Regions from separate parts of the Staphylococcus sp. NRL 16/872 genome, predicted to be linked through region 1. Evidence: predicted binding sites of a transcription regulator. Region 1 holds the regulator's gene; the other holds the start of a gene.
What was found. Region 1 encodes CtsR, which represses protease genes until heat stress. Its sites were predicted from a motif close to ATGGTCAATAAAGGTCAAACA; they were not measured.
Positions count from the first base shown of each region.

Region 2: clpP (ATP-dependent Clp endopeptidase proteolytic subunit ClpP) is a predicted target of CtsR. The motif match lies at 5,455-5,475, and genes of this name have one in related genera.

Region 1 is NZ_CP119327.1:2,293,791-2,309,427, forward strand. It holds gene gltX (glutamate--tRNA ligase) at 1-171, opposite strand, end outside; gene MT340_RS11390 (PIN/TRAM domain-containing protein) at 557-1,624, opposite strand; gene radA (DNA repair protein RadA) at 1,651-3,015, opposite strand; gene MT340_RS11400 (ATP-dependent Clp protease ATP-binding subunit) at 3,152-5,626, opposite strand; gene MT340_RS11405 (protein arginine kinase) at 5,642-6,649, opposite strand; gene MT340_RS11410 (UvrB/UvrC motif-containing protein) at 6,642-7,205, opposite strand; gene MT340_RS11415 (CtsR family transcriptional regulator) at 7,229-7,690, opposite strand; gene MT340_RS11420 (NupC/NupG family nucleoside CNT transporter) at 7,847-9,061, shown strand; gene pdxT (pyridoxal 5'-phosphate synthase glutaminase subunit PdxT) at 9,162-9,716, opposite strand; gene pdxS (pyridoxal 5'-phosphate synthase lyase subunit PdxS) at 9,720-10,607, opposite strand; gene pdxR (MocR-like pyridoxine biosynthesis transcription factor PdxR) at 10,706-12,070, shown strand; gene MT340_RS11440 (PadR family transcriptional regulator) at 12,246-12,758, opposite strand; gene MT340_RS11445 (MFS transporter) at 12,748-14,448, opposite strand; rRNA gene rrf (5S ribosomal RNA) at 15,417-15,531, opposite strand; rRNA gene MT340_RS11455 (23S ribosomal RNA) at 15,600-15,637, opposite strand, start outside.
Region 2 is NZ_CP119327.1:2,013,556-2,029,192, forward strand. It holds gene gap (type I glyceraldehyde-3-phosphate dehydrogenase) at 1-407, opposite strand, end outside; gene MT340_RS10075 (sugar-binding transcriptional regulator) at 457-1,473, opposite strand; gene MT340_RS10080 (hypothetical protein) at 1,812-2,030, shown strand; gene MT340_RS10085 (DUF4887 domain-containing protein) at 2,128-2,943, opposite strand; gene MT340_RS10090 (TIGR01777 family oxidoreductase) at 3,654-4,553, shown strand; gene MT340_RS10095 (hypothetical protein) at 4,572-4,760, shown strand; gene clpP (ATP-dependent Clp endopeptidase proteolytic subunit ClpP) at 4,816-5,409, opposite strand; tRNA gene MT340_RS10105 (tRNA-Arg) at 5,577-5,648, shown strand; gene MT340_RS12910 (DUF6978 family protein) at 6,087-6,536, shown strand; gene MT340_RS10115 (DUF1828 domain-containing protein) at 6,555-7,328, shown strand; gene whiA (DNA-binding protein WhiA) at 7,480-8,424, opposite strand; gene MT340_RS10125 (gluconeogenesis factor YvcK family protein) at 8,566-9,552, opposite strand; gene rapZ (RNase adapter RapZ) at 9,549-10,475, opposite strand; gene trxB (thioredoxin-disulfide reductase) at 10,675-11,616, opposite strand; gene MT340_RS10140 (tetratricopeptide repeat protein) at 11,680-13,119, opposite strand; gene MT340_RS10145 (acyltransferase) at 13,138-13,617, opposite strand; gene lgt (prolipoprotein diacylglyceryl transferase) at 13,617-14,462, opposite strand; gene hprK (HPr(Ser) kinase/phosphatase) at 14,466-15,401, opposite strand.

The DNA of each region.
Region 1 (15,637 bases):
AGCTTCACCATCTTTAAGGTTACGTTTACTATCAGTATCCTCAATACGCACTACGAAATCCCCATCATAATGCTTAGCAAATAAATAGTTAAACAATGCCGTTCTCGCATTACCAATATGCAAATATCCAGTTGGACTCGGCGCATATCTAACTCTTATACGTTCACTCATTATATTCACTCCTAATAATTATTCATTAATCAATCACGGTTCATCTAACCACAGGGCACACTATTGTCGCCTCAGAAACATCTTCTTCCATTAGAAAAAAGCTATCCCAAACTATCTATAAAGACGCGTTTTCGAATAACTTTCCTCACCCACTCTATACTTAGATAAAACGTCACATTTCTACACTATTGTAGCACTAAATCAACACTTTGATAAGTCTCACGTCATCTCGATATAGAGCAATTTTTATTTTTTGAAAAGAGTGCCCTCAACAGCTAGCATTTCTCATGAAACCCATGCATCTTTAGTGCTTTCACATACTCACACATCTCGCATGCGTTTCATGTCAATTCTACATTCTTAATAGCTAACTAGCTTAACTACACTAATTAACGTCACCTAATTTTTTAGCAAAAATAATACGACCAGATGATGTTTGCAATAGACTGATGACTTCCAACTCCACCTGTTTACCAACGAGTTGTTTAGCATTATCAACAACAACCATGGTACCGTCATCAAGATATCCTACACCCTGACCTGGTTCTTTACCCATTTTAGTTAATAAAATGTTAATGTGATCCCCTTGATGTACATTTGGTTTAATCGCTTCAGATAAATCATTCACGTTTAATGCTTTAATTCCTTGCACATGACATACTTTATTTAAATTAAAATCTGTGGTAATTACATGCGCATGATAAGATTGTGCCAATTTCACTAATAATTCATCAATATCACTATGTGACTTTTGAGGATGGATCACACGTGTTGGATAATCTAAATCATAAAGTTCATTTAAAATATCTAAACCACGTTGGCCTTTTTCACGCTTTACGCTATCATTAGCATCGGCTACTACTTGAAGTTCATTAATCACACCCTGAGGGATTAAAATTTCACCATCGATAAACCCACAACGTATAACATCTAGAATACGTCCATCAATAATCGCACTTGTATCTAGTAATTTAGGTGCCGCACTAACATTATTTTTAGACATTGAACGCGCCATATTCTCCGGCAAAAACATAAGCATTTCGTCGCGTTTTTTCAAACCAAATTGGAACCCTAAATAACATAGTAGTAGCGTGATAATGAGGGGTATTAAATGATTTAAAATAGAATTGCCAATCATTTCAAGAATAAAAGAAGCCATTACAGAGATGAATAAACCAATAATAAGACCAAGTGTGGCAAATAATATTTCGACTGCACTACGTTGTAGAATCCATTGTTCTACCTTCTTTAATGTTTTAGTTACTTTATTGATAAACAACCCAAATATTAAGAAAAACAATACGATGCCTATCAAACCATCAATATAGTAATTGGTTAAAATAGGATAATCTTTTATATTTAAATCCTTTAGTATCTCGGGTATTAATAAAATACCAAACGCTGTACCAAGAATGATATAGATAATCACGACTATACCCTTCAATACTCTCATAACTCTCACCTCTTTAGCTGTCTTAATTATGCTTTAAACGCATATTTTAAAGCCTCATGTACAGTTGACACACCTACTACGCGAATACCTTCTGGGAATGTCCAACCTCCAATATTAGTTTGAGGAATAATCACTCTTTCAAACCCTAATTTCGCCGCTTCTTGCACACGTTGTTCAATGCGTGACACACGTCTGACTTCACCTGTTAAACCAACTTCACCAATGTAGCAATCGAGTCCATCTACAGCTTTATCTTTAAAGCTTGAGGCAGTAGCCACAATCACACTTAAGTCTACTGCAGGTTCAGTTAAACGTACCCCACCTGCTACCTTGATATAAGCATCTTGTTGTTGTAATAAATAATTTTCCTTTTTCTCTAATACTGCCATTAACAAACTTAAGCGGTTGTGATCAATACCCGTCGCCATACGTCTTGGGTTATTAAATGTAGTTGGCGTCACTAAAGCTTGCACTTCAATAAGTAATGGCCGCGTTCCTTCCATCGTTGCCACAATAGTAGATCCTGGAACATTAGTAGAACGTTCTTCTAAAAACATTTCAGAAGGATTTTGTACGCCTTTTAATCCACTTTGTTTCATTTCGAAAATACCCATTTCATTCGTAGAACCAAAACGGTTTTTAACGGCTCGCAGAATGCGATAAGCGTGGTGTTCATCACCTTCAAAATACAGTACTGTATCTACCATATGTTCTAATAATCGTGGACCAGCAATTTGTCCTTCTTTAGTCACATGTCCTACTATAAATGTAGCAATATTCATTTGTTTAGCAATATTCATTAAACTTTGTGTGCTTTCACGCACTTGTGAAACAGAACCAGGTGCTGAACTAATTTCAGGGTGATATATTGTTTGAATAGAATCCACAACTAAAATATCTGGTTGTTCTTGTTGTACAGTTTGGTGAATCATTTCTAAATCTGTTTCAGCTAAAACATTTAAATTACTTGAATCTTCTTCTAGTCGATCTGCACGTAACTTAGTTTGATTCAATGATTCCTCACCAGTAATGTATAAAACATTTAATTTTTGTGATAGTGATGCACAAATTTGTAGTAATAACGTAGATTTACCAATACCTGGATCTCCGCCAATTAACACTAACGAGCCACTGACGATGCCTCCACCTAAAACGCGATTAAATTCTTTAGATTCTGTTTGTACTCTTGGTGTTGCTTCGTGCTTAATATTATTTAATTTTTGTACTTTAGCGCTAGATTCTTTCGCTTTAACGCCATGTTTAGGGTTTGCAGCTTTTTCAATGATCTCTTCCATTTGATTCCAGGCACCACAATTAGGACACTTACCCATCCATTTAGGTGATTGGTAGCCACAAGCCATACACTCAAAAATCACTTTCTTTTTGGCCAAAATTGCACCTCCGATTTTTCTATGAACAAATCTATTTTATATGTATCGATTAATAATGACAAATGTAAAGATAAAAAAAGAAAAGGAGTAAAAAATTAAAGGTCAAGACGTATCGCCTTGACCTTATCATAACTGTTTATGCTTCAACGTCAGAAGTCGGTTCTTCTTCAGTTGCCTCATCATTACTTTTTTCGCGAATATCATATTTAAATTCGTTACCATCATGGTCGATCATGACTTCTTTACCTTCGATTTGGTTACCTTCTAAGATTAATTCGCTTAAGTTATCTTCGATTGTTTTTTGAATCGCTCTAATTAATGGACGTGCACCATATTCAGGGTCATATCCTTCATCAGCAATTTTCTCTTTAGCTTTATCCGTTACAACGATGTCGATATCTTGTTCTGAAAGACGTTTAGTTAATTTATTAACCATCATTGTTACGATTTCTTTCAATTCATCTTTAGTAAGTTTGTGGAAGACGATAATATCGTCGACACGGTTTAAGAATTCTGGACGGAACGCATTTTTCAATTCTTTCATCATAGTTTTACGAATTGTTTCGTAATCATGGCCCTCAGAACCGCCACCGAAACCAGCGAAACGTTGGTCTTGTAATTCTTGTGCACCTACGTTTGATGTCATGATAATCACTGTATTACGGAAGTCAACTTGACGTCCTTTAGTATCCGTTAAATGACCATCATCAAGTACTTGTAACAAGATGTTAAACACATCTGGATGTGCTTTTTCAATTTCATCGAATAAAATAACTGAATAAGGTTTGCGTCTAACTTTTTCAGTTAATTGACCACCATCATCGTGACCTACGTAACCTGGAGGTGCTCCGACTAAACGGCTCACTGCATGTTTCTCCATGAATTCACTCATATCAACGCGAATCATAGCATCATCTTCACCGAACATTGACTCAGCTAATGCACGAGCTAATTCTGTTTTACCTACACCAGTAGGTCCTAAGAAGATAAAGCTACCAATCGGACGTTTAGGATCTTTCAATCCAGCACGAGCACGACGTACGGCTTTACTAATTGAAGTCACAGCGTCTTTTTGTCCAATGACACGTTGATGCAATGTGTCTTCAAGGTTTAATAAACGATCAGATTCTGTTTCGTTAATTTTAGTTAATGGAATACCAGTCCAGCCAGCGATGACTTCAGCGATATCTTCTTGAGATAATGAAGTAGATTGTCCACCTTGAGATGTTTTCCATTCATTTTTAGCATCTTCGTATTGCTTCTCTAATTTTGTTTGTTTATCACGTAAGTTGGCTGCGTTTTCAAATTCTTGTGCATGAACAGCAGCATCTTTTTCGTTTTTCACTTTTTCAATTTCTTGTTCAATTTCTTTTAAGTTATTAGGTGTTGTATGATTTTTTAATCTTACTTTTGAACTTGCTTCGTCAATTAAGTCTATGGCTTTGTCCGGTAAAAAACGATCAGAGATATAACGGTCACTTAATTTTGCAGCCGCTTCAAGTGCTTCATCTGAAATATTGATGCGATGATGTGCTTCATAGCGATCACGTAAACCTTTAAGAATAGCAATTGTATCTTCTACTGTAGGTTCATCCACTTGAATAGGTTGGAAACGACGCTCTAAGGCTGCATCTTTCTCAATGTTTTTACGGTATTCATCTAATGTAGTAGCACCGATGCATTGTAATTCACCACGTGCTAAGGCTGGTTTTAAAATATTTGAAGCATCGATAGCACCTTCAGCGCCACCAGCACCTACTAATGTGTGTAATTCATCGATGAATAAAATGACGTTACCTGCTTGATGAATTTCTTCCATTACTTTTTTCAAGCGCTCTTCAAATTCACCACGATATTTTGTACCTGCTACAACGGTTCCCATGTCTAATGACATCACGCGTTTATCTTTTAATGTTTCAGGCACTTCGTTATTAACGATAGCTTGCGCTAAACCTTCCGCAATAGCTGTTTTACCTACGCCAGGTTCACCAATTAAAACAGGATTATTTTTAGTACGACGACTTAATACTTCAATCACACGTGTGATTTCTTTATCTCTACCAATGACTGGATCTAACGTACCATCTTTAGCAATTACTGTTAAATCACGTGCTAAGCTATCTAAAGTCGGTGTGTTATTAGATTTATTTACTGTCGCATTTTTATTGCTCATTTCTGGGCTACCTAATGCTTTCACTACTTGTGCGCGTGCTTTTGTAATATTTAAATCTAAATTGGCAAAGACGCGAGCTGCTACGCCTTCATTTTCACGGATTAAACCTAATAAAATATGCTCTGTACCTACGAAGTTATGGTGTAACTTTCTAGCTTCATCCATAGAGAGCTCAATGACTTTCTTCGCTCTTGGTGTGTAATGAAGCGTACCTGTTTGTTCTTGGCCGTGACCAATCAATTTTTCAACTTCTTCAATCACTCTATCTTCAGTAATATTGAAGCTTTCTAACACTTTAGCTGCGATACCTTCAGGTTCTTTCATTAAACCAAGTAATAAATGTTCTGTACCTATATTTGAGTGGTTCAAACGGATTGCTTCTTCTTGCGCATGTGCTAATACACGTTGTGCGCGTTCAGTTAATCTACCAAATAGCATATCGTTCTATACCTCCTATTTTGTATGTTCTCTTAAAATATCTGCTCGTCGTTCATTGACAGATACTGTTTCATCTTCGTCATTATATAAAAATGCGGATTGGATGCTAACCATCAGTTCATTAAACTTAAAATTATTTAACGATAGATAGCCTAAATCCACGCCTAATTTCACTTCACTTAATCGATAAGACGCTTCTTCCATTGATATCATTCGACTATTTTGTAATATACCTAATGAACGATAGATACGATCTAATGTTTCAAGTTCATTATACTGAGTTAAACGTTCACGAATTTGTTTCTCTTCATTAATAATCTGTTGAACAACTTCTGTTAAATTATCAATAATTTCTTCTTCTGTTTTACCAAGTGTTAGCTGATTTGAAACTTGATAAATATGTCCGTAAACTTGTGAACCTTCTCCATATATACCTCGAATCGTAAATCCAAAACGATTAATTGTTTGAGCAATACGATTCATTCTTTTCATAATAGATAAGCCAGGTAAATGAAGCATGACACTTGCTCTCATACCTGTACCTATATTAGTAGGACAAGTCGTTAAATAGCCTAAATGCTCATCGTAGCTTATATCAACCTTTTCATCGAGTTGGTCATCAATTTCAGATGCTTCTGCATATAGCTCATGTAATGACAAATCACTTCCCATTGCTTGAATGCGAATATGATCTTCTTCATTAAGCATGATACTCATCGATTCATTCTCATTTAATAACACTGCTGAGGCAGGTTGTTTAATTAATTCAGGACTAACAAGATGTTTCGCCACAAGTTTCATTTTATTTTGTTGATCCATCGTATCTAATCTCATCAAAGTTAACTCAGGCAATGCATCTTGAACTTCATTAATCACTCTAAAACCTGATTGCTCAGATGGAAACATCAATGGATGGACATGATTTTCTAAATTACGCGCTAAACGAATACGTGATGACATAACAATAGGCGCTTCAGAAGTTTCTTTCATCCATTCACTAATGTGAGCGTTAATATCACTCATGAGGTCCCACCTCGCTCTCATCTCTTAAAGCTTTAATTTCATCTCGTACTACAGCAGCTTCTTCGAAATTTTGGTCTTCTATTAATATATTTAAGTATTTTGTTTTTTCTTCAATTTGTTTTTTTATAGCTAGTTTTTTATGAGAAGATCGAGGTGTTTTGCCTACATGTTCAAATTGTCCACCTTGTACTCGTCTCACAATATCTATAATGTCATCTTTGAATGTCGCATAACAATTTGCACATCCAAATTTCCCTACATGCGCTATATCTTTTAACGTCATATTACATGTTGGACATCGTTTTTCTTCTTGAAAAGCCACTTCATGAAAATTAATCCCGTGTTTGGTAGCAAGATGTTGTAAAATTTGTTTCACCACAAATGCTTCTTCTATATCATCTTGGAACTGGGAATGCGATGACGTAGGTTCATTTTGTTGCCAAGGATTATCTCCTTGAGCACAAATCGAACATACCCACTTTTCAGAAGTGCCTTCTTTACTTTTAACTGTGAGTTTAACCTCTGCTTCATTTAAATGACAATTTTCGCAAAGCACACATAGACACCTCGCTTTTTCTATTAATAGTAATTAATAATTGGTAATAAACGTTTTAAAATATTTGCTCTAATAATATCTCTCGCAACAACATCCATTTTTAAAGTTTCACGATCAACAACAGCTTGTATCATTCGAGCTTCTCTTTCGGTAATCAGATTTTTATCTAACAGACCATCTAAAATGTAATACGCTTGTTGTTGTGAAATAGATGGACCGATAAGTTGCATTAGGTGATTAATATACCCTGTCGCATCTTTATTTTCAATTTTTGTGATTCGGATATAACCTCCGCCACCACGTTTACTTTCTATTTCATAGCCATGTTCATTTGTAAATCTTGTTTTAATGACATAATTTAATTGAGAAGGTACACAGTCGAAACGTTGAGCAATATTTGCTCTTTGGATTTCTACCACATCTTCATTAGTTTCTTCAAATAATTTTTTAATGTATTGTTCTATGATGTCAGACATGTTGTGCATGATTTACCACCTCTTTTGACCTTCTTTGACTATATTATATGAGCATCTTTGACCTTTTTCAACCAATTTGTTTTTATAATTTGAAAAATTATGATGTTACTTAAACTAATTTATTGTATTATATAAGGTAAAGTAAAAATTTAAAGGAGTAGAATCATGCATATTCTTATTGGGATTATAGGGATAATTTTCTTTTTAGCACTTGCATTTTTATTTAGCTCTGACAGAAAAAATATCCGCTGGAAATATGTGGGGATATTGTTAGTCATCCAACTTGTTTTCGCGTTTATTTTATTAAAAACAACAGCAGGCATCACGGTAATCGGTGGTATCTCAGAAGGGTTTAATTACTTATTACAAAAAGCAGCAGAAGGGGTCAATTTCGTATTTGGTGGATTTAAATTTGTAGATCCTAAGAACCCACCATTCTTCTTCAGTGTTTTATTACCAATCGTCTTCATTTCAGCATTAATTGGTATCTTACAATACACTAGAATTTTACCTTGGATCATTAACGTGTTAGGTTTCTTAATTTCTAAAATTAATGGTATGGGACGTTTAGAATCTTACAATGCAGTAGCCGCTGCCATTTTAGGACAATCTGAAGTTTTCATTTCATTAAAACAACAGTTACCTTACATTCCTAAACAACGTTTATACACATTAACAGCTTCAGCAATGTCTACCGTATCAGCATCAATCATCGGTGCATACTTTACATTGATTGAACCTAAATATGTTGTAACCGCCGTTGTCTTAAACTTATTTGGTGGTTTCATTATCGCTTCAATCATTAATCCATATAAAGTTAATGAAGAAGACGACAAATTATTAGTAGATGAAAGTGAAACGAAGAAACAATCCTTCTTCGAAATGTTAGGGGAATACATTTTAGATGGATTTAAAGTTGCTGTTATCGTTGGCGCTATGTTAATCGGTTATATCGCTATCATCGCATTATTAAACGGATTAGTAAGTGGTGCCTTTAGTTTAATATCTGGTGGCGCAATTAAATGGGATTTCCAAACATTAATTGGATTTATCTTTGCTCCATTAGCTTTCTTAGCTGGCGTACCTTGGGAAGACGCTGTCAAATCAGGTTCAATAATGGCAACTAAATTATTATCTAATGAATTCGTTGCAATGCAATCATTAGGTCACTTAAAAGGTGTTTCTGAACATGCGAAAGGTATTACTTCAGTATTCTTAGTATCATTCGCTAACTTCAGTTCAATCGGTATCATTTCAGGTGCCATTAAATCACTTAACTCTGAGAAAGGTGACGTCGTAGCTCGCTTTGGTCTTAAACTATTATTCGGTGCGACATTAGTGTCATTTATCTCAGCAGCAATCGCTGGATTCTTCATTTAATCTAGCGCATAAATAAACCTAGAACGCTTAAGTTCTAGGTTTTTATTTTTTATATTTGAAAAAGGAGACGCCCTTTTTGAGCGCCTTCTCATAATTTATATTACTTAATCATATGATCAATAAAGTATTGTGTCACTCTATAATCATCAGTTAATTCAGGGTGGAACGATACCCCTAAATAGTTTCCTTGTTTAACGGCAACAATCTTGTCACCTACAGAACTTAATACTTCTACACCATCTTCTACGCTAGAAATATGTGGTGCACGAATAAATACACCATCTATATCTTCAGCAATGCCTTTAATATCAAGTTCAGCTTCAAAACTATCAACCTGTCTACCAAATGAATTACGTTCAACAGTAATATCTAATTTTTTTAAATATCCTGCTTCACCTTCAACATCTTTCGCAAGTACAATTAATCCTGCACATGTACCAAACATTGGTAAATCAGATTGTTGTAACTTTTCCTTAAAGCCATAGAGGTCCATAAGTCTTCTTAAAGTGGTAGATTCACCCCCAGGAAGAATTAAACCATCTATTTCATCTAATTGTTCAACCTTTTTCACTGCGATGCCTTCATGACCACTTAATTCGATATGACGAATATGTTCACGCACGGCACCTTGTAAAGCTAATACACCTATTTTCATATCTTACCAACCACGCTCTTGCATACGTTCTTCTAATGAAATTTTGTTCATATCTAAACCTTTCATAGCAGTACCTAATTCAGCTGCTAATTTACCGATTAATTCATAATCTTGGTAATGAGTTGTAGCTTGAACAATTGCTTTAGCAAATTTCTCAGGATCGTCTGACTTGAAAATACCTGAACCAACGAATACACCATCAGCGCCTAATTCCATCATTAAAGCAGCATCTTGAGGTGTTGCTACACCACCAGCCGCAAAGTTAACTACTGGTAAGCGACCATTATCTTTAATTTGTTTTAATACTTCAAATGGTGCACCTAACTCTTTAGCATAAGTCATGATTTCGTCATCATTCATCACTACTAAACGACTTACTTCAGAGTTCACTTTTCTCATATGTCTTACTGCTTCAACAATGTTACCAGTTCCAGGTTCACCTTTAGTACGTAACATTGCTGCCCCTTCGCCAATACGACGTGCTGCTTCACCTAAATCACGGCAACCACAAACGAAAGGTACAGTGAATTGATCTTTTCTTAAATGATATTCTTCATCAGCTGGAGTTAACACTTCTGATTCATCAATATAGTCTACACCCATAGCTTCTAATACACGTGCTTCAGTAATATGACCAATACGTGCTTTAGCCATAACAGGAATAGATACTGCATTCATAACTTCTTCAACAATTTTAGGATTAGCGCTACGTGCTACCCCACCAGCTGCTCTGATGTCAGATGGTACACGTTCTAAAGCCATAACTGCTACTGCGCCGGCTTCTTCCGCAATTTTAGCTTGTTCTGCATTGACAACGTCCATAATAACGCCGCCTTTTTGCATTTCAGCCATTCCTCGTTTAACTCTATCTGATCCTACAATTTTAGACATATAATTTACCCCTTTTCCAATTGATTAAATCCATTTTAAGTTATAAACTGATATTTAAAAAGGTACAATTTATTTATAAAATTAGGGGTCAGTTCAATATGTCTAATAAGCAAACATTATATATTTCTCTCTATGAAAAATTAAAAAACCAGATTATCGAAGGTCAATACCAAGCCAATGATAAATTCCCCTCTAAACGCCAGCTAAGTGAACATTTGTCTTTAAGCCATACTACTATAGAACATGCCTATCAACTTTTGCTGGATGAAGGTTTTATATATTCAAAGCCACGTTCAGGCTATTATGTTTCAGATATTCAAGCACTTCCTATCGTTAATACAAATGATTATCAAATAAGTAATATTAATGAAGAAAAGAGTGAACCTAAATACAAGTATGCTTTTAATTTGGCTGAAATTGATGCGGAGTATTTCCCCCTTCATTTATTTAGAAAATACGCTAAAGAAGTATTCGAAGATAATCAGTTAGCTCTTTTAGAAAAAGGTAACATACAGGGAGAGTTATCTTTAAGACAACAAATAGCTCATTACTTATTTAATAGTCGTGGCGTGTCTTCTCATCCCAAACAAATAATTATAGGCTCTTCAACAGAACAATTATTAAATATGGTCACAGAATTATTAAAAGATTCATCATTCATTATAGAAAAACCCAGTTATCCGCCCATCAAACAAGTATTAGATAAGAAAAATCGTGACTATATCCAAGCTACTGTTGAAAAAAATGGTATAAATACTAATCAAGTCATTCATTCAAATAATGATCTTTTGTATATTACACCTTCCCATCAATTTCCAACTGGTTATGTGATGAATTTAAAAAAAAGAACCCAACTTATTAAGTGGGCCCATCAAAAAGAAGAACGCTATATTATTGAAGACGACTATGATTCAGAATTTAGATATTATGGCAAACCTATCCCTGCCCTACAAAGTTTAGATAGAAATGAAAAAGTAATCTATATTAGTACATTTTCAAAATCCCTATTTCCAAGTTGTCGTATTGCTTATGTTGTGCTCCCAAACAAATTATTGCAAAAATATTATGAATTGCCACATAAAGAAAGTAATACGGTTCCTGTCCATGTTCAGCACATTATTGCTAACTTCATGGCCTCAGGCAGTTTTGAACGGCATTTAAATAAAATGAGAAAAATCTATCGCGAAAAACTAGATTATATACTTAAATGTTTAGAACCTTATAAAGATCAACTACTCATTGAAGGCGCCCTTACAGGTATGCATTTTACTATTAAAGTTGTAAATGGACTTACACTTGAAGAATGTCTAAAAAATGCTGAACAACTAAGTTTAAAATTAAAAGCCTATAATTATGATAATATTTTTCAAAAGCATCCAAAATTTATATTAGGCTTTGGAGGCATACCAAATGAAGAATTAGAAACACATACTGATGTTCTAATTAAAGCGCTAACTATATAAAAAAGAAAGATTAAGTGCAAATTATTTTAATTTCTTATTTGTACTTAATCTTTTTACTCTCTAGCGAAATGTAAATCTGCTACCATCGGCGCTAAGGAACTTTCTTTACTTTGAGACAAGTGCTCGCATCTTTTTTGCTTTGCTATTAAAATTATAATCTAAAAGAATTTTCACGTTATTCATGTTTATCAATGTAATTTTCCAAAACTCTTATTTCTGACTTATATTGCTCAATCCCTATATCAAATGATAATTGTTGAGTTACTGTTATTTTGTTCTTCCATTTTTCATAATCACTTTTTAATTGTTTTATTAATTGTTTCTTATACTCAATTTCTTTTCTAATTATTTCATTTAATTTCTCTTCATTTAAATATTCTCCAAAATATAACCTCATTAAAAAATCAGATTTTCTACTTTCTTTCACAACTTCAGAGAATAGATATTTCAGAAACTCTTCTTCTCCTTCAGAAGTAATACTAAATTCATTTTTATTTGGTTTTCCCTCTTGATAAATTACCTTTTTTTTAATTTTCTCCTCCTTTTCGAGTGCTTTTAAGGTAGGATATATCATTCCAAATGATCCATCAAAAAAATGAGTAAATACAGATTGAAATACTTCATTCAGTTCATAACCAGTTCTTGGCTTTTTATTAAGTAACCCTAATATTACGCCCCTACTCTTCATGCAATCCCTTACTTTCTTTTTTATTTTTTTTAAAAAGCAAACTAATAAATATTGAAATAATAATAAATGGAATAGCTTTAGAAAAAACTTTTAAGTATGCCTCATTTATTTTTCTCTCTGATATCTCCATTATTTTGTTATTAATTTCTTTACCATCTTTATTTATTTGATTTGATTTTTTTGTAACTTCTTTTTTAATTTTATCTAAAATTTCAATTTTCTGACTATTTTTTAAATCGGGGAGTTTCTTTTCGACTTCATTATATTTTTGTTTAATTATACTATCTTGCTTATTTCTAGAAATAAGCGACGAATTATCATTAGTTTTAGAATTGTTATCTATATGTTGACTCACTTTTTTGTAGTATATTTCTTTATCTTTATTGCTTAGATTCAATGTTTCAATTAAATATTTAGAATCTTTTTTAATATTAATTTTAGCCTCATTAGTATATAAAGTTAAAGATGAAATATAAATGGCTATAGCCAATATTATTCCCATTTGGCGAAAAACTCCTATTACTCCTTGTGAGGCTGTTAAATCTTTCCCAACAAAGCTAGAAGCTGCAATAATTGTCAATGGACCTATAATCATACCATAACCCACACCTAATATTATACATCCAACGATTAAATATAAATAGTATTCGTCAGCAGTCATTTTTATAAAAATAAAATATGATAATAAGATTAATAAAAAACCAGTCATTACAACATACTTATTTTCAATCTTTTTAATTATTAAAGAAGAAAAAGGAGTAATTATAAATATCATTGCTGATATTGGTGTAATTAATATTGCAGCTTTTATTTCACTTTTATTATGTAAGATAGTTAAAAAAGATGGTAATATCACCATTACTCCTACTAAAAATATATTACTTAAAATCATCGTGATTGAAGCTGCAGAAAAATTTCTATTTTTAAATAATTTTAAAGATAACATTGGATTTTTACTTTTTATTTGGCTTATTAAAAATAACAATAATATTAATGCAGAAAAAACAAATAATATAATAATTCCTTTTGAATCCCATCCCCATTCTCTAACTTTAATTAAACTAAATGTTAGAGTACCTAGAAATATCATACTTAAAAATGATCCAGTTAAATCTATAGCTTCATCCTTTATTGGTTCTTTTTTAGTTTCCAAATATTGAAAGCTTAATTGTAAACAAATTAAAATTAAAGGGATGTTAATATAAAATATCCATTCCCAATCAAAGTATTCTGTCAATATTCCGCCGAGTGAGGGACCTAAAGCAGCAGCTAGACCTTGAGCAATTCCAATAAAAGCTATTACTTTTTCTTTATTTACTTTACTAACACTTTCTACAGCAATCACCATACTAATGGGAAATACAATAGCTGCCCCTATACTTTGTATTCCTCTATAAATAACAAGCTCAACAAAGTTATGAGATGTTCCGCATAATATTGAACCAATTAAAAAAATTATTAAACCAGTAATATATGATTTATTTCTTCCAAATCTATCGGCTAATCTACTAAGAGGTATTGTAAAAGCTGCAAACACAATAGTATAAATATTCAAAGTCCAAGATACATTATTTAAAGTTGTATTTAAACTTGTTTGTATTTTTGGTAAAGCAATATTCATAATGGTGGTATCCATCATACAAACAAATGTACTTAAACACATCGCTAATACAATTAATTTTATTTTCATTTATAGCACCTCATGTTAGTAATTAATAATTTGATAATTCAGAAAATTAAAATATAAACAATCATATTATACATCTACATATTAATGTCGTAAATAATAATTTAATTAATATCATTTCTGTTTATATGTCTACAAGATGAAATTTAGATGCTCACAGTTTTGTTATTTCATTTTTTAGTGGAACGTAAATCTGCTACCATTTTTGATCCAACACAAAAAAAGAGATTAAACAGCATTATGTTGTTTAATCTCAATATTAGCCTCATCATTAGCCTCATCAATCCGATTTGACATAGAGCCACTAAACATAAACTAGCGCTATAACTTTTATTTTAAGCATAAAAAAAAGAGACCTTACGGTCTCGATATCGGCTCATCGCATCCATACGATTTAATTGCCTGGCAACGTCCTACTCTAGCGGAACGTAAATCTGCTACCATCGGCGCTAAGGAGCTTCCTTTACTTTGAGGCAAGCGCTCGCATCTTTCTTCATTGTCGTCTTTCGCTTGCTCATTTAGCTCAACTAAACTCGCTGCTCTCTTTCCTCAATTCATCAGCTTCAATCGCTTTCTCTTCGTAAAGCTAAATATACGTAAACGTGTTCTAAAACTTTAATTTTAGACATAAAAAAAAGAGACCTTTCGGTCTCGATATCGGCTCATCGCATCCATACGATTTAATTGCCTGGCAACGTCCTACTCTAGCGGAACGTAAATCTGCTACCATCGGCGCTAAGGAGCTTCCTTTACTTTGAGGCAAGCGCTCGCATCTTTCTTCATTGTCGTCTTTCGCTTGCTCATTTAGCTCAACTAAACTCACTGCTCTCTTTCCTCAATTCATCAGCTTCAATCGCTTTCTCTTCGTAAAGCTAAATATACGTAAACGTGTTCTAAAACTTTAATTTTAGACATAAAAAAAGAGACCTTACGGTCTCGATATCGGCTCATCGCATCCATACGATTTAATTGCCTGGCAACGTCCTACTCTAGCGGAACGTAAATCCAACTACCATCGGCGCTAAGGAGCTTAACTTCTGTGTTCGGCATGGGAACAGGTGTGACCTCCTTGCCATTGTCACCAGACAAGTGAATGATTATACATTCAAAACTAGATAGTAAGTAAAGATTTTGCGTCGCAAAACTTGAAAAAATTGATTAAGTCTTCGATCGATTAGTATTCGTCAGCTCC
Region 2 (15,637 bases), 280 kb from region 1:
TGGTTAGTGTTAAATACGATTGTTTTAACATCACCTTTTGCTGGTGCAGAAATTAATACTTTTTTAGCTCCTGCATTGATATGAGCTTCTGCTTTTTCTTTATCAGTATAGAAACCAGTACATTCTAACACTACGTCGATATCTAAATCGCCCCAAGGTAATTTGCTTGCATCTGGTTCTTCGTAAGATTTGACTTCTTTACCATTTACACGGAAACCACCATCAATAACTTCGACTTCACTAGTGAAGCGACCTTGCATAGTGTCATATTTTAATAAATGAGCTAACATTTCGTCATCAGTTAAGTCGTTTACTGCTACTACTTCAATTCCTTCAACATCTTGAATTCTTCTGAATGCTAAACGACCAATTCTACCAAAACCATTGATTGCTACTTTTACTGCCATTATAATGGCCTCCTTTAAAAATGATATTTAAAAAGTTATTAACTTTTTATTACTTATTTAATATTACTTTTGCTGCTGCTTCATCAGTAATTAATACTGTATTTTTAGGAGCAATACTTAAGTAAGCTTTAATGGCTTCACCTTTAGATTGACCTCCGGCAACAGCAAATATAAATTCTTTCGTTTCTAAATCCTCAAGTTGTAATCCGATTGTTTTAACTTTATGAACAACCTTTCCTTGAGCGTCAAAATAGTAACCGAAAGCTTCAGCTACGGCTTGGTGATGTTGAAGGCTTTCAATCACCTCATCAGACGATTGTCTACGATGCGCCATTTTCAGCGCATCACCAATACCGTGAATTGTAATATTTGCTTGTTTAATTTTATCTAATGTATGTACTACAGAAGGTTCCATCAATAATGTATTATATGTTGATTCGCTCACATTATCGGGTACATACAATGTTGTGTAATAACCACCAGTTTGTTGAGCCATACTCGCTGAAATTGTATTTGCTTGATAAACAACATTTTCACCAAGGCCACCTCTAGCTGGGACAAAGAAAACGTTAAACGGTAATAAGTGCATCGCTTGACTTACATTAGCCATTGTAGACCCACCTGTTACTGATACAATCGCATCTTCATATAATATGCTTTCTAATAATTGTCCAGCTTGTCGTCCCATTTCAGCTTTTACATTCTCATGATTATCAGCATCACCAGGTATAACATGAACTTCTTTAATGTTATATCTCTCTTTAATTTGTGTAGCTAATTGATTATCGTCGCTATACACATTGAAGTAATCATTTAGCTGATTTAGAACTTCAGTCCCTTCAGCTGTAATCTCCATACCTGTTGATTTAACTTGAATAAGATCTTGCTTTTTTAGCATATCTGTTTCAGATCTTAAAACACGCTCTGTAATATCCATATGCTCGCTTAAACTTCGTCTACCTACTGGCTGATTATTCGAGATAGTAGTTAAGATAGAAAAGCGTCGATACATTTTATCTATTAAATCAGGTATCAGCTTTTGTTGAATTTTAATCAAGTCTTTCACTACTACCTTCCTCCTTTATTTATCAAAGGTAAACAATAGCATAAAAAACCGGTTTGACTTTTTACGTCCCACCCGGGACAAAATCTAACCTTTTACACTTGCAATAGTACTATTGTGGTAATAAAAATGCAAGAGAAAAACTCTAATATTTTAAATTATCTGTAAAATTATCCTCTTAGAGTATAATTGATACATTATTTGTTCACATATAAGTGTTAAAATCTTCTTATTTTAAAATATTACCCTTCGTTTTAATTTTTTATTCGAATTGTTAATATTTTATTTTTGCAATATTTTTAATTTAAAATAAGATAAATATATAAGGAGGGGGGCTAAACATGAGTCATGAAGAACGAGATAAGGTTGAGGTTATTGACCCATCTGATCGTAGATATAAAGATGATAACTATTTTAGAAATGAAAAAGACGAGGACGAAAACTTTTCATCTATTCATTATCGATATGGTTGTGGTTGTCCTTTTGGTTGCCTTTCTTCAATTTTTATTTCTGTAATTCTTTCAATCTTATTAACTTTTTTACTTAATTGGATGTTCTAGTTAGAAATGTATATACATGCTATTTTTTATCAATATTAACTTCTCATACAATAACGCCCTTCAACTTTTTACATTGAAGGGCGTTTCTTTAAATCACTTAATTTTTATCATTTCCATTTGATGACTGTGACTGTTGACTTTGATTTTGATTTTGAGATTGTGTAGTACTACGTTGTACTGACTGTTGAGCTGATCTTTGTTGAGTTGATGATTGTTGAGTAGATCTTTGTTGAGTTGAAGCTTCTTGAGTATTCGCTTGTTGTGTTCTATTAGCACTTGGTATTTGATTTGTTCTAGGAGATGACTGATTACTTGCTGCATTATTATTGTTGTTATTACTATTATTATTTGAGGCTGAACCAGAATGTGCATTATTAGTTTGAGAAGAGTTATTTTCGTTATCCTCTCGTTCTTGTGTTGGTTGTTCTTGAGTAGCTGTTTGTTTATTTTGTGTAGAGTTCTGAGTTGATTTTTGTTGTTTAGTATTAGCGTCACCCGTTGATTCCTTAGTACGTGGCGTTTGTTGTGTCTTTTGTTGTGAAGAAGGTGTAGCTTGTTGTGTTTCTTGTGTTTTAGGTGCTTGTTGAGTTCCTACATTGCCTTGATCAACAACATCTGCATTATATTGTTTGGTGTTTTGTGCTGAATTATTCTCTTTTGACTGAGTTTTGTTTTCGCTAACTGGCTTATCTTTAGATTTATCTTTTTTGTCACTATCTTTATCTTTTTCATCTTTCTTATCATCTTTCTTATCATCTTTTTTATCGCTATCTTTATTCTTTTCTGTAGTTTGATCACTTAAACGTTCATTTCCACGTTTTGAATGATCTACAAATGAAAAAATAGCAAATGCTAATCCTATGAGTAAAAGTAAAATGACAATTGTACTGATAATTTTTGAAATACCACTCATTTTAAATTGTCTGCCTCCATCAACTTAATTTTATTTCCCTAGTTATATAATTTCCACATTTAGACATTATTTTATAATTCTATGAATGTAGCATATAATTTTACAGCAATTATCCAAAAATTCATATTAAAAGGATTAGGCTGTTGTATAAATATCATATATAATCTCTTATATATGATAACATCATAAGTACTTACAAACACTAAATTTAAACAAGTAATCAAATTCTAAAGTCGAAAGCGTGATCAGAATGCATGAAAACTTCTCAAAAGAAATCTTTGATAGTAGAACTACGCCTAAGTCTAAACTAAAATCAATGATGTTAAACAATGACCACTATGACGAAGTTAAAACATCGTCTTTTGATTTTTTATTATTATCTATTATTTTTATTCCTTTAATCATATTATTCTTAAAATTTTTTTATTAATACTATAATAGAACTATAATAAACCCACACGATAATCGTATGGGTCATTACTAAAGGGAGTCAATATTGCCCTTCGCTAATTATGGGTATACTAATATTAATTGAAAATACTATTTGCGAAGGTTCTTCTTTATTATAACTTTTATTTTCAAGAAAAAATCCAGTTTACAGCTTAAGAAATGACATATTAATGACTAATCATTGGACATTATTTGAACACAATAATGAATCATTTGATTTAAAAAGTATGGAAAATTACTTATTCAAAAGAGGTGTGAACATGAAACAATATCTTATTACCGGTGGCACTGGAATGGTAGGTAGCCACTTAGTTGAAGAAATTAAAAAGCAAGATGCACATATTACTATTTTAACGCGTAGTGATAAAGAAAGTGACGAACCTAAAATTTCATATATAAATTGGTCTAAAAACGGTTGGGAAGAACAGGTTCCGGCCATCGATGTGGTAATTAATCTTGCAGGTGCATCGTTAAATAAACGCTGGACTGAATCTTACAAACAAACGATCATGACAAGTCGTATCCAATCTACACAAGCTTTAGTTGATTTATTTAAAAATCGCTCGAAAAAACCTGAAGTGCTATTTAATGCGAGTGCTATGGGGTATTATCCACCAAGCTTACATCACACATATACTGAGCAATATCACACGCTTCCATTCGATTTCTTATCAGATGTAGTGTATCAATGGGAACGTATTGCTAAACAATTTGAAGAGTTTGGCACTCGTGTTGTGTTAGGTAGATTTAGTATGATTCTATCTGACGAGGGTGGCTCTCTACCAATGATGAAATTGCCGTATAAATTCTATGTAGGGGGTAAATTAGGTTCTGGTCGTCAATGGTATTCATGGATTCATATTGATGATTTAGTTCGCGCTATTTTATTCACGATCAATGAACCAACTGCTAAAGGACCTTTTAATATGGCAGCACCAATGCCTGAGCGACAAAACTTATTCGGCTATACACTTGGTCGCGTTATGCATCGACCACATGAAACATGGGTTCCAGGCTGTATAATGAGAGCAGCTTTAGGACAAATGTCTACAGTTGTATTAGACACGCAAAAAGTTCTACCTAATAAACTTGATGCGTTAGATTTTGATTTCAAATATCCTAACCTGAAGGTAGCGCTTGAAGACTTAATTAGCAAGTAATCATAGGAGTTTGATATCATGAATGACAACAAGTTAACCTATATTTTACTTATTATTGCAAGTGTTTTTCTTATCTTAAATGGTATATTTGCTTTTGAAAATGATATAATTATTACTTTAATGTCTATTTTTTTCCTTATCATAGGCATACTTTTATTCCTTGTATCAGTACGATTATTGTTAAAATCATCAAAAAATTCGAGATAGAATTTAAAAAGAGGGAGCGCCAGGTACAGCGCTCCCTCTTAAATATTTATTCAACTTATTTATTTTGATCTTCGGGTTGCATTACACCATCAATTAAACCATATTCTTTAGCTTCATCAGCTGTTAAGAAGTTATCACGGTCAGTATCTTTTTGAATTTTTTCAATACTTTGACCTGTGCGTTCAGCTAAAATTCTGTTTAATTTTTCGCGTGTTTTTAAGATATGGTTAGCAGCGATTTCGATTTCAGTTGCTTGACCTTGAGCACCACCTAATGGTTGGTGAATCATTACTTCAGCGTTAGGTAATGCGAAACGTTTACCTTTTGCACCAGCAGCTAATAAGAATGAACCCATTGAAGCAGCCATACCAATACAAATTGTTTGTACATCTGGTTTGATGTGTTGGATAGTATCATAAATCGCAAATCCAGCAGTCACGCTACCGCCTGGAGAGTTAATATATAGATAAATATCTTTTTCAGAGTCTTGAGCTTGTAAGAATAATAATTGTGATACAATTGAGTTTGCTACGTTATCATCAATTGCTGAACCTAACATGATGATACGGTCTTTTAATAAACGTGAATAAATATCGTAAGCACGTTCGCCACGATTTGTTGTTTCAATAACTGTAGGAATTAAATTCATTTATATTTCCTCCTTGTAATTAACTGTTGTACTCATTTTACAACAAAAGTCAAATATGGTCAAAAATTAACTATTGACGCATTTTTTTAATTTTTTTACTATAAACATACATACAGATTGTACTTTTAAAATCACAAATAGTACAGAAATTAGGCTTTTAATATTCTCTCCCCGTAGTGTAATGGATAGCACATAAGATTCCGGTTCTTATAATAGAGGTTCGATTCCTCTCGGGGGGACTAATAGTTTTTAATAACATGATTTTTAAACTAGAACGTTATTATGAAGTCGTTATTTTATTTTCCCTTTTAAATAAGTACTAAATCACACTAAATTTTAGACTCTTTTTAGAGTACTTACGTCTTTCCTTTCAAAACCTTTCTCACATTGCTAAAGCTATCAAGTAAAAATTTCAATAAGCAATAATTAATCACAAAACACCTTACTTATTAAAAAGTTTTTATATAATAAATTTATCAACTATAACTCAAGGAGCTTTTATGATAATATTTTTTGGAAAATCATAGCAGTCTTATACAAATAATAGGTATCCTTTTAAAGAATTAAATAATACTTTAAATACAAAAGAATATTGCTAAGTTCTTAACATCATTTATTAATAGAATACTTAATTGTTTCATTTGCTGTTAATACAATTTTTTAAAGGAGATAAATTTATGGAAAACGAAAGCTATAATCGTTTGTTAAAGATGATTAAGGATTTTGAACAAGAAATTATAAAATTGGCAGGAGTGGGTCAACAGTCTAATCATAAATTAATTCATTATATAGATAAAGATGAGAAATTTACTTTGATAGTAAATAGAAAAGGCCACAGAAATAAAGATAATCTAACATTATTACTTCACAGCGCCACTGAAAAAAGTTTAATGGTACGTTTTGATGTAAATGGTTCTGATCATTCTAATCCCCCCAATGATACTAGAATTCCAACACCACACCTTCATATTTTTTCAGAAGAATATGATAACGGTAGAATAGCTATCCCCTTATCAAAATTGTCAAATAAAGAATTGGAAGATGAGTTAATGGATTCTTTAGAATTCTTTATGGATTATACAAATATCCATCACAAAAATGCTATAATTATCCCAAAGTTACTATAATAGAAAGGAGTGATTAAAGTGGAAATTATTGAGCAAAAAATGGATGAATATTTTAGTTGGCTTAAACAACGTTATAGTTATAAAAAGCTTGATGGCTCTACTGAAATCACCACTCCTTTTAAAAATCATTTAAATGATTACATTAGAATATATGTAGATATATTAAATAATAATGAATTACTACTTTCTGATGATGGCTTAACGTTAAATGAGCTAAAAATGTCTGGTATTGATATAAATACTAAAACTAGAAAAAAATTAATTAGTTCAATTATGAATCAATTTAATTTGACATTGGATGACGATGAAATAATATCCTACGTCCAAAACGATACTTTTGCCCAATCTAAACATAATTTAATTCAAGGAATTTTAAAAATTTATGATTTAACTTTAACAAGCAAATCAAATGTTTCAAGTCTATTTTATGAAGAAGTTTTCGACTTTTTATTCAATGAAGATATAACTGGAACAGCGAATGTTGCCGTAGCTGGAGAGTCAGGTATAAAATATACTATAGATTTTATATTACCTGCTAAAAAAAATAAGCCTGAAAAACTTTTGAATTTTGCAAACAATTTAGACTTTAATAAAATAACTTCTGATGCTTTTGCTTATAGAGATGTAAAGCCTAACAGACCTAATAGAAATAACCTAGAATCTGAAATGTTTATAATTGCAAATGATATTGAAAATAGTGTTTCTTCTCGGGTAAAACAGGCTGCTGATTATGAAGGCGTTTCAATTCTTAAATGGTCTAATAAGCAAGAAATACTAAAGGCTTTAAACTAATAAGTTAAAAACAAGTTTAGATTAATAAATAAAAAGCATAAAAGGAAATCAGATTTTTAATCTTGAGTTTCTTTTATGCTTTTATTCAACAACATTCTTCAATAAAAAAAGGTATTTTTGATTACTATTCCAAAAACACCTTGCTTCATATTTATAATTCTATATTCTCGCCACTACGAATTTTATCAGCTAGTTCATTTAATTTTCTCAAGCGATGATTAACACCTGATTTAGAAATAGGACCAGTTGAGACCATTTCCCCTAGTTCTTTTAATGAAATTTCTTGATGTTCAACACGTAATTTAGCAATTTCTCTTAATCGATCCGGAAGATTCTCTATGCCGATTTCTTCATCGATAAGTTGGATGCTTTGTACTTGTTTCATCGCAGCGCTAACTGTTTTATTTAAATTAGCGGTTTCACAGTTGACTAAGCGATTTACTGAGTTTCTCATATCTCTTACTATGCGCACATCTTCGAATTTTAATAATGCTTGATAACCACCTATTAAACTTAGGAATTCAGAGATTTTTTCTGCTTCTTTTAAATAAGCTATACTGCCCTTTTTACGTTCTAAGTGTTTCGCATTTAGGCCATAGCTATTCATTAACTTAGTTAAACCTTCAGAATGATTCTCATACTGTGAAAATATTTCTAGATGGTAAGAAGATGTTTCTGGATTATTTACTGAACCACCCGCTAAAAATGCCCCTCGTAAGTAACTTCTACGCATTTCATCATCTTTAATCATACTTGCATCAATATCATGTACAAAGATGCCATTTTTTAAAATTCCAAGTTCGTCAAGAATTTCTCTAGCTCTTACTTTAGTACGACAAATATAAATATTATTTTTCTTTAATTTCATCTTCTTACGCACTAATATTTCAATCTCAACATTAAATATTCGTTTAATTAATGAATAAATACGACGTGCTGTTGTCGCATTTTCAGTTTGAACATTAATTACAAATTGTTGATTAGATAGACTGAGGGCACCATTCATACGAATTAATGCGCTAAGTTCCGCTTTTGCGTTGCTTTCATCTACTTCAATACGGGTTAATTCATTTTTCATGTCTGATGCAAAACTCATCGCCTCATTTACCTTCCTTTCTAATCATTGTCATAAATATATGTAATTAACATTCCAAAATTCATTAAGTTATCGTAACTCAACGATTATACACACATGTCCTCTATTTTATCATAATTTTTAAAGGGTAAAAACGATATATTATTTCTTAGGTTTAAATTGAATTGTACTTGTTAATTCAAGAGCTAAGTCATAGATTAATTTAGCGAGTACTTTAGTATTATGACGCACCAAATAGTCATCATACACTTCTACCAAGTTTGTAGATGTAATAATTTTAATGTTATTTTTTGTTAAATCATCTTCGTTCATCACTACTGGTTGGGCATTGCGGTTTTTATAATGCCTTAAAATTTGTTCATCATATTTCTCATCGCTACAAATCACGTAATCAATAAATTGTTTGCCAGCATGATCGTGAATAGCCTCAATATGATCTAAAACATCATACTGATTTGTTTCTCCTGGTTGTGTCATAATATTAGAAATATAAAGTTTAGGTGCTTTAGAACTCAAAATAGCATCTGACATTCCTTTGACGCATAAATTGGAAATGACGCTAGTGTATAGAGAACCTGGTCCTAGTACAATTAAATCCGCTTCTTCTAATGCATCAATCGCTTCTTCCATAGGTTCAACATTGGACGGTTCTAAATATACACGCTCAATTTTTTTATTCTTCTGAGGGATTTTAGATTCTCCTCTTACGACTTCTCCATCTTCTAAAATGGCATTTAACATGACATTAGTATTTGTAGACGGTATGACTTTACCTTTAATATTTAAGATTTTACTTAATTCTTTAACCGCATGACCAAAGTCATTTTTAATATTAGTCAGTGCAGCCAATAAAAGATTCCCAAGTGAATGTCCTTCAATTTGATGCTCTTCAAAGCGATATTGAAATAATTCTTCTAATATAGGTTCGGCATCACTAAGTGCCGCAATCACGTTACGAATATCTCCTGGCGCAGGAATATCCATTTCGTTACGAATCTTCCCAGTGCTTCCCCCGTCATCAGCTACCGTAACGATGGCTGTAATATCAATAGGATATTCTCTTAACCCTCTAGCTAATACTGATAGGCCAGTCCCACCACCTATTAGTACGATTTTTAACTGTTTCATTTTTTCACGCCACTTTCAATATGTGCATCTCTGTGATGAACATAAACATTATAATCAAAAATGTCTCCTAGTTCTTGACCAATACGCTTAGCTAACGCTACTGAACGATGTTGTCCACCTGTACAACCTATCGCAATAACTAACTGAGCTTTCCCTTCTTTTTTATAGCCTGGAACCATGAATTTTAGTAAGTCCATTAACTTTTCAAAAAAGATTTCTGTTTCTTTCCATTTCATAACATAATTATAAACTGCCTCATCTTCCCCCGTCATCGGTCTTAAGTCTTCTACATAATATGGGTTCGGCAAGAAACGCACATCAAATACTAAATCAGCATCCATTTGAATACCATGTTTAAATCCAAAACTTGTCACATTAATACTAAATGACTTGAAACTTTCATCTTTAAATTTCTTTTTCACTTTTTCTTTCAATTCTTTAGTTTTTAAATCTGTAGTATCTACTATATAATTTGCAAAAGTACGAATTCTAGATAGTAATTGTCTTTCTTCAAGAATAGCATCAATAAGTGACATTTGCCCGTTTTCATTTAATGGATGAGCACGTCGAGATTCTTTATATCTTGAAATGAGTTTCTCTGTATCCGCTTCTAAAAACATCACGTCGACGATGACATCATTACGACTTTTAATCGCATCAATTTCTTCTACTAATGAAGCAAATAATTCTTTACCTCGCAAATCAATAGCAATCGCTACTTTTTGTAATGATGGGTTTCCCTGTTCCATTAGTTCTACAAATTTTGGTAATAAAATAGGTGGTAAATTGTCTACACAGAAGAAGCCTATATCTTCTAGACATTGAATGACTACAGATTTACCAGCGCCTGATAATCCGGTCACTACTAATAATTCACTCTTACTTATTTTTTCACTTGTTTCATTGTCTACTTGATTTATCATTATGAACACCGCCCAGTTAGTCTATATTTATTTCTTATACGTACACATAAATATTTATTCACTTTCATAATATCACATGTTCTAGAGAAGGTAACTAACGACACCACTTGTTTATTGGGTTTTATTTTCAAAATAAAAAAGCTAGAACAATGCCCATCAAAAAAGTTCATAGAGGCATTATTCTAGCTTGATTCTTTACTTAAGCTTCTGCTTTATCTTTTAATTCTTCAATATAATCGATTGCACTTTGAGCAGCAATACTACCGTCACCTGTAGCTGTAACAATTTGACGAAGACCTTTATCTCTTACATCACCAGCTGCAAAAATACCTGGCACTGATGTTGTCATATCATCTTTAGTAACGATATAACCCGTATCATTTGTGATACCTAAGTTATTAAATGGCGCAGTTAAAGGTTTCATTCCAATATAGATAAATACACCGTCAGCATCTAATGTTTGTTCTGAGGCATCTTTAGTAGATACTAGGGTAACAGAACCTACTTTACCATCTTTTTCATTAATTGATTTAAGTGTATGGCTCCAAATAAAGTCGATTTTATCATTTTTAAATGCACGATCTTGTAATATTTTTTGAGCTCTTAATTCGTCTCTACGGTGTACAATTGTAACTTTATCTGCGAATTTAGTTAAGAACGCGCCTTCTTCAACTGCAGAGTCACCGCCACCAATTACGAATAAGTTTTTATTTTTAAAGAATGCGCCATCACATACTGCACAGTAACTTACGCCACGGCCGCCTAGTTCTTGTTCACCAGGTACACCAATTTTTTTATATTCTGCACCGGTAGAAATAATTACAGCGTGTGCTGTGACTTCTTTATTACCTAAATTAATGACTTTGTAGTCACCTTTATCTTCAATTGATTTAATATCACCATATTGATATTCAGCACCAAATTTTTTCGCATGTTCGAACATTTTAGTTGATAAATCCGGACCAGTAATCATTTCAAAGCCTGGGAAGTTTTCCACTTCTTCAGTGTTTGCCATTTGTCCACCCGGCATTCCTCTTTCAATCATAACAGTGCTTAAGTTAGCACGTGATGCATAAACTGCTGCTGTCATGCCAGCGGGCCCAGCACCGATAATTGCAACATCATAGTTTACTTCAGTCATTTTTATGCCTCCTACCTTTTTCTTATCATGCGCATTATATATTATAATCGTTGTTTCTTAAATTTATATGCTCAATAATTGATTGATGGCGTTATCTAATTTGTATCTTGAGGTATTAAATAATTCTATAATTTCTTTTTTAGTTTTATGGGATTCATAGTAACGATGATAAAGATAAACATGAGCTGCAACGTATCTATCGACCTCACTTAAATCGACTTCATTCGCAATTAATCCTTCGCCTTTATCAATCCAGCTTATAAATAATTCTGTATCTTGACGTAAATCCTTAATATTATAAAGTTTAAGCAAACCTCGATGAATAAAATCTAATTTATTTAAATGAAGGCCTTGTACTAGATAAGTTAAATACAGTTTTTCATAATCATTCATTGTTTCTAAGACCGACCAAATTTCTTCAGTCATCAGAATTTCTTTACCGTTTAATTGGTTCAATAAGAACACGCCATATAATCTATAGTGACTATCATCGTCCATTAATAATGGTTGAATTTTCTGATCGAATATTTGTTTACTTTCTTCAATCACCCATGGCGCATAACCCACATCAACTTTAGAAATTTGTAGCAGTTTTTCCCAGAATACTTCACTTTGTTCTTTATTTCCAAGGTAATAATAGTTAAAACTCAAAGCGTTAAACATTTGTATAGAAGCAAACTTACCTTTTTTATATAACGGTAATAAAAGCTGTTGAGACGCTTCATATTGTTTTAAATAGCTCAATACAATACCTAATTTGAAACTTTCATCGTCATTCATTGGTACGACTTTACTTAAAATCTTTAAATATTTTTGATACTTTTCAGTTTCATTAGTGTTATATAGTAATAAGGTATAATGGCATAATGCATGTACATCAGAATTATCTTCGCTTAACAAGGTTTCAAATAATTCTTTTGCCGTTTCGTACTCACTTAAATATAAATAACACATAGCTAATAAATTACGTACGACACGATGTTCTTGAATTTCTTCATCTTGTTGCAAGATATATGCACGCGCTTCTTCTAAGCGCCCTTGTGAAAATAAATATTGGAATAACAATTGTGTCGCAAATAACTGCGCTTCTAATTCAATTTTTTCTTCACTAATATAAGAAACTTCAAATGTTTGTTCTAATTCCGATCTAAATGCTTTGTCTTCAGTCAAAATCACATAATTAATACCAAACAAGAAGGCCTTGTTTGGCTCATTAAGTTCGATGTTCAATTGACTTAATTGGTAATAGCTTTCTTCTACATGGTCTCTTTTAATAATATTCTCGTAAAAAAGCTTCTCAGCTTGGCTACCTAAATTCATTTTAGTAAGACACTGCGTATAGTTTAATTTAATATCGAAATCATTTGGTGACAAATCAAGCACTTTTTTATAGTACTCCGCTGCTTTTTTAAAATCTTGTTGTTTAAATTTTTGATCTGCCATTTTACGATAGAAGTCTTCATCAAATACCATTGATATTACGTTATTGTTGTTTTGTGCCATACTTTGTCACCTCTCTTTTTATTTATAATGTATGTGCATCGGATTTCCATATGCCACAGTGTTATCTGGGATATCTTTAGAAACAATAGTGCCGGCTTTCACGATTACATGATGACCGATATTTACACCTGGCAAGATAGTGGTGTTAGCCCCTATTAAAGTTTGATCTCCAATATTTACTGAGCCATAACGATATTCTTCCACTAAAACTTCATGCGTTAATATTGTAGTATTATAACCAATTACACAATTATTGCCAATCGATATTAATTGAGGATGAAAAATATCTGGCATGACTTTGTATGCAATCGCGGTCTGTTTGCCGATATTCATTTTCAAAAAATGAATATATATCCATCGTTTCAACTTTAAATTGGGTATGTAACGACACACCTCAATAATTAACGTGTTTCTAAATGTCTTTGGGAAACTTACGAAGCGGTAAATACGCCATAATGGATTTACCGCCTGTCTTGTAATCTTAGTTAAGCGTCGCATTATTTAACATTCACCTTATTATTAGACCAATTTAACGGTCCTGCTTTTTTATAAATTGGAGGGTTATATTTCATGCGTCTATAAACGATTAAAATAATACCTGCAATAATTAAGATAGCAGAAACTAATTGAGCGACACGTATATGACTCGTTAACATTAAACTATCTGTTCGTAATCCTTCAACAAAGAAACGTCCAATTGAATACCATATTAAGTAAAGGGCAAATGTTTCTCCCACGCGAAGATGTCTTCTAATTGTAATGAGAATAATAAATCCTAGTACATCCCATATTGATTCATATAAAAATGTCGGATGATAATAAACACCTTCTATATACATATTACGAATAATAAACTCTGGAATATGTAAATGTTCTAAGAATGTTCTAGACACAGGTCCACCATGTGCTTCATGGTTCATAAAATTACCCCAACGACCAATACCTTGCGCTAAAATAATACTCGGTGCGACGATATCCCCAATTTGAAATGGATTTAAATTCTTTATCTTACACACAATTATCCCGGTAATAAATCCACCTATTAGACCACCGTGTATTGCGATACCACCATGCCAAATCTTAGGTATTTCTCCCGGATTCTCCATATAGTAAGGCCATTGGAAAATCACAAAATAAATACGTGCAACTAAAAAGCCAAAGATCGCACTATAGAAAATGACATCGACTAATGTATCTTTATGTAAACCAACATGTTTCAAACTTTCTTGGGCGATAAAATAACCAATAAGAATACCTACGGCGATAATGATCCCATACCATTTAATAGATAAAGGTCCTAAGTGAAAAGCAGTTGGATCAATATAATTCAAATTAAACATCATATCTTATTTCTCCTTGCTTTGATTACCTTTTCTTAAAATCTCTTCATTCAAGCGTTGGTTAAATTCTTCCGCCGTGTTAATACCCATAATATTTAAACGATAATTCATCGCTGCCACTTCTATAATCACGGCCACGTTTCTACCCGGGCGTACGGGCACTGTTTTTTTAGTGATCTCAGTATCTAGAATTTGTAATGTTTCTTCGTTTAAACCAACGCGATCATATAATTTATCTTTATTCCAATTTTCTAAATTTATATTTAAGCGAATTTGTTTTTCCGTCAAAATAGATCCTGCACCAAACAATGTCATCACATTGATAATACCGAGACCTCGAATTTCAAGTAAATGTTCTATTAATTTCGGGGGAGTACCAATAAGTTCACCTTTAGTAATTTGGCGAATTTCAACATTATCGTCAGCTACTAAACGGTGTCCACGTTTCACTAATTCTAATGCCGTTTCACTTTTACCGATACCTGAATCTCCAGTTATTAACACACCTACTCCATATACATCGACTAATACTCCGTGCAATGAAGTGCTTTGCGCTAGCTCATGTTCTAAGAACGTAGTTAAACGACTCATCAAACTCGTTGTAGCATCTTTAGAAACAATTAACGGGGTGTCCATTTCTTGAGATGCTTCGATTAGTTCTTGAGGTGGTTCTAATCCTCTTGTCACAATAATAGCCGGTGTTTCTGGGCGACATAGTTTACGCATACGTCCTTGTCGTTCTTCATCTGGCAGTAAATTATAAAAAGATAATTCAGTCGTTCCTAATAATTGGATTCTATCTGACGCATAGTGTGAAAAATACCCAGCCATTTCCAATCCAGGACGTGATATATCTGTATTTTTAATATGTTTATGTAATCCTTTTTCCCCTGTAAAAAGTTCTAAATTTAATAATTTGACTAATTTCTCTGTCGTTAACATGAGTTCACCTCAAATTTTTCACTTGAATTCATTCATCTACTATCATATCAAAAATGATGTCATTATTTATATAAAAATGTAGCTTTAACTGGGAATTTGTTTTTCAATCTCTAAAAATAAAAAAGTCTTTCCCACTAAAAGGCTTAGAAGTGCTATTAATAGCATCGAAGAAATCAATATTTTCTCATTATTTCTTCTCTTTTGCCACTTTATTTAGGAAAGACCACTAGTGTATT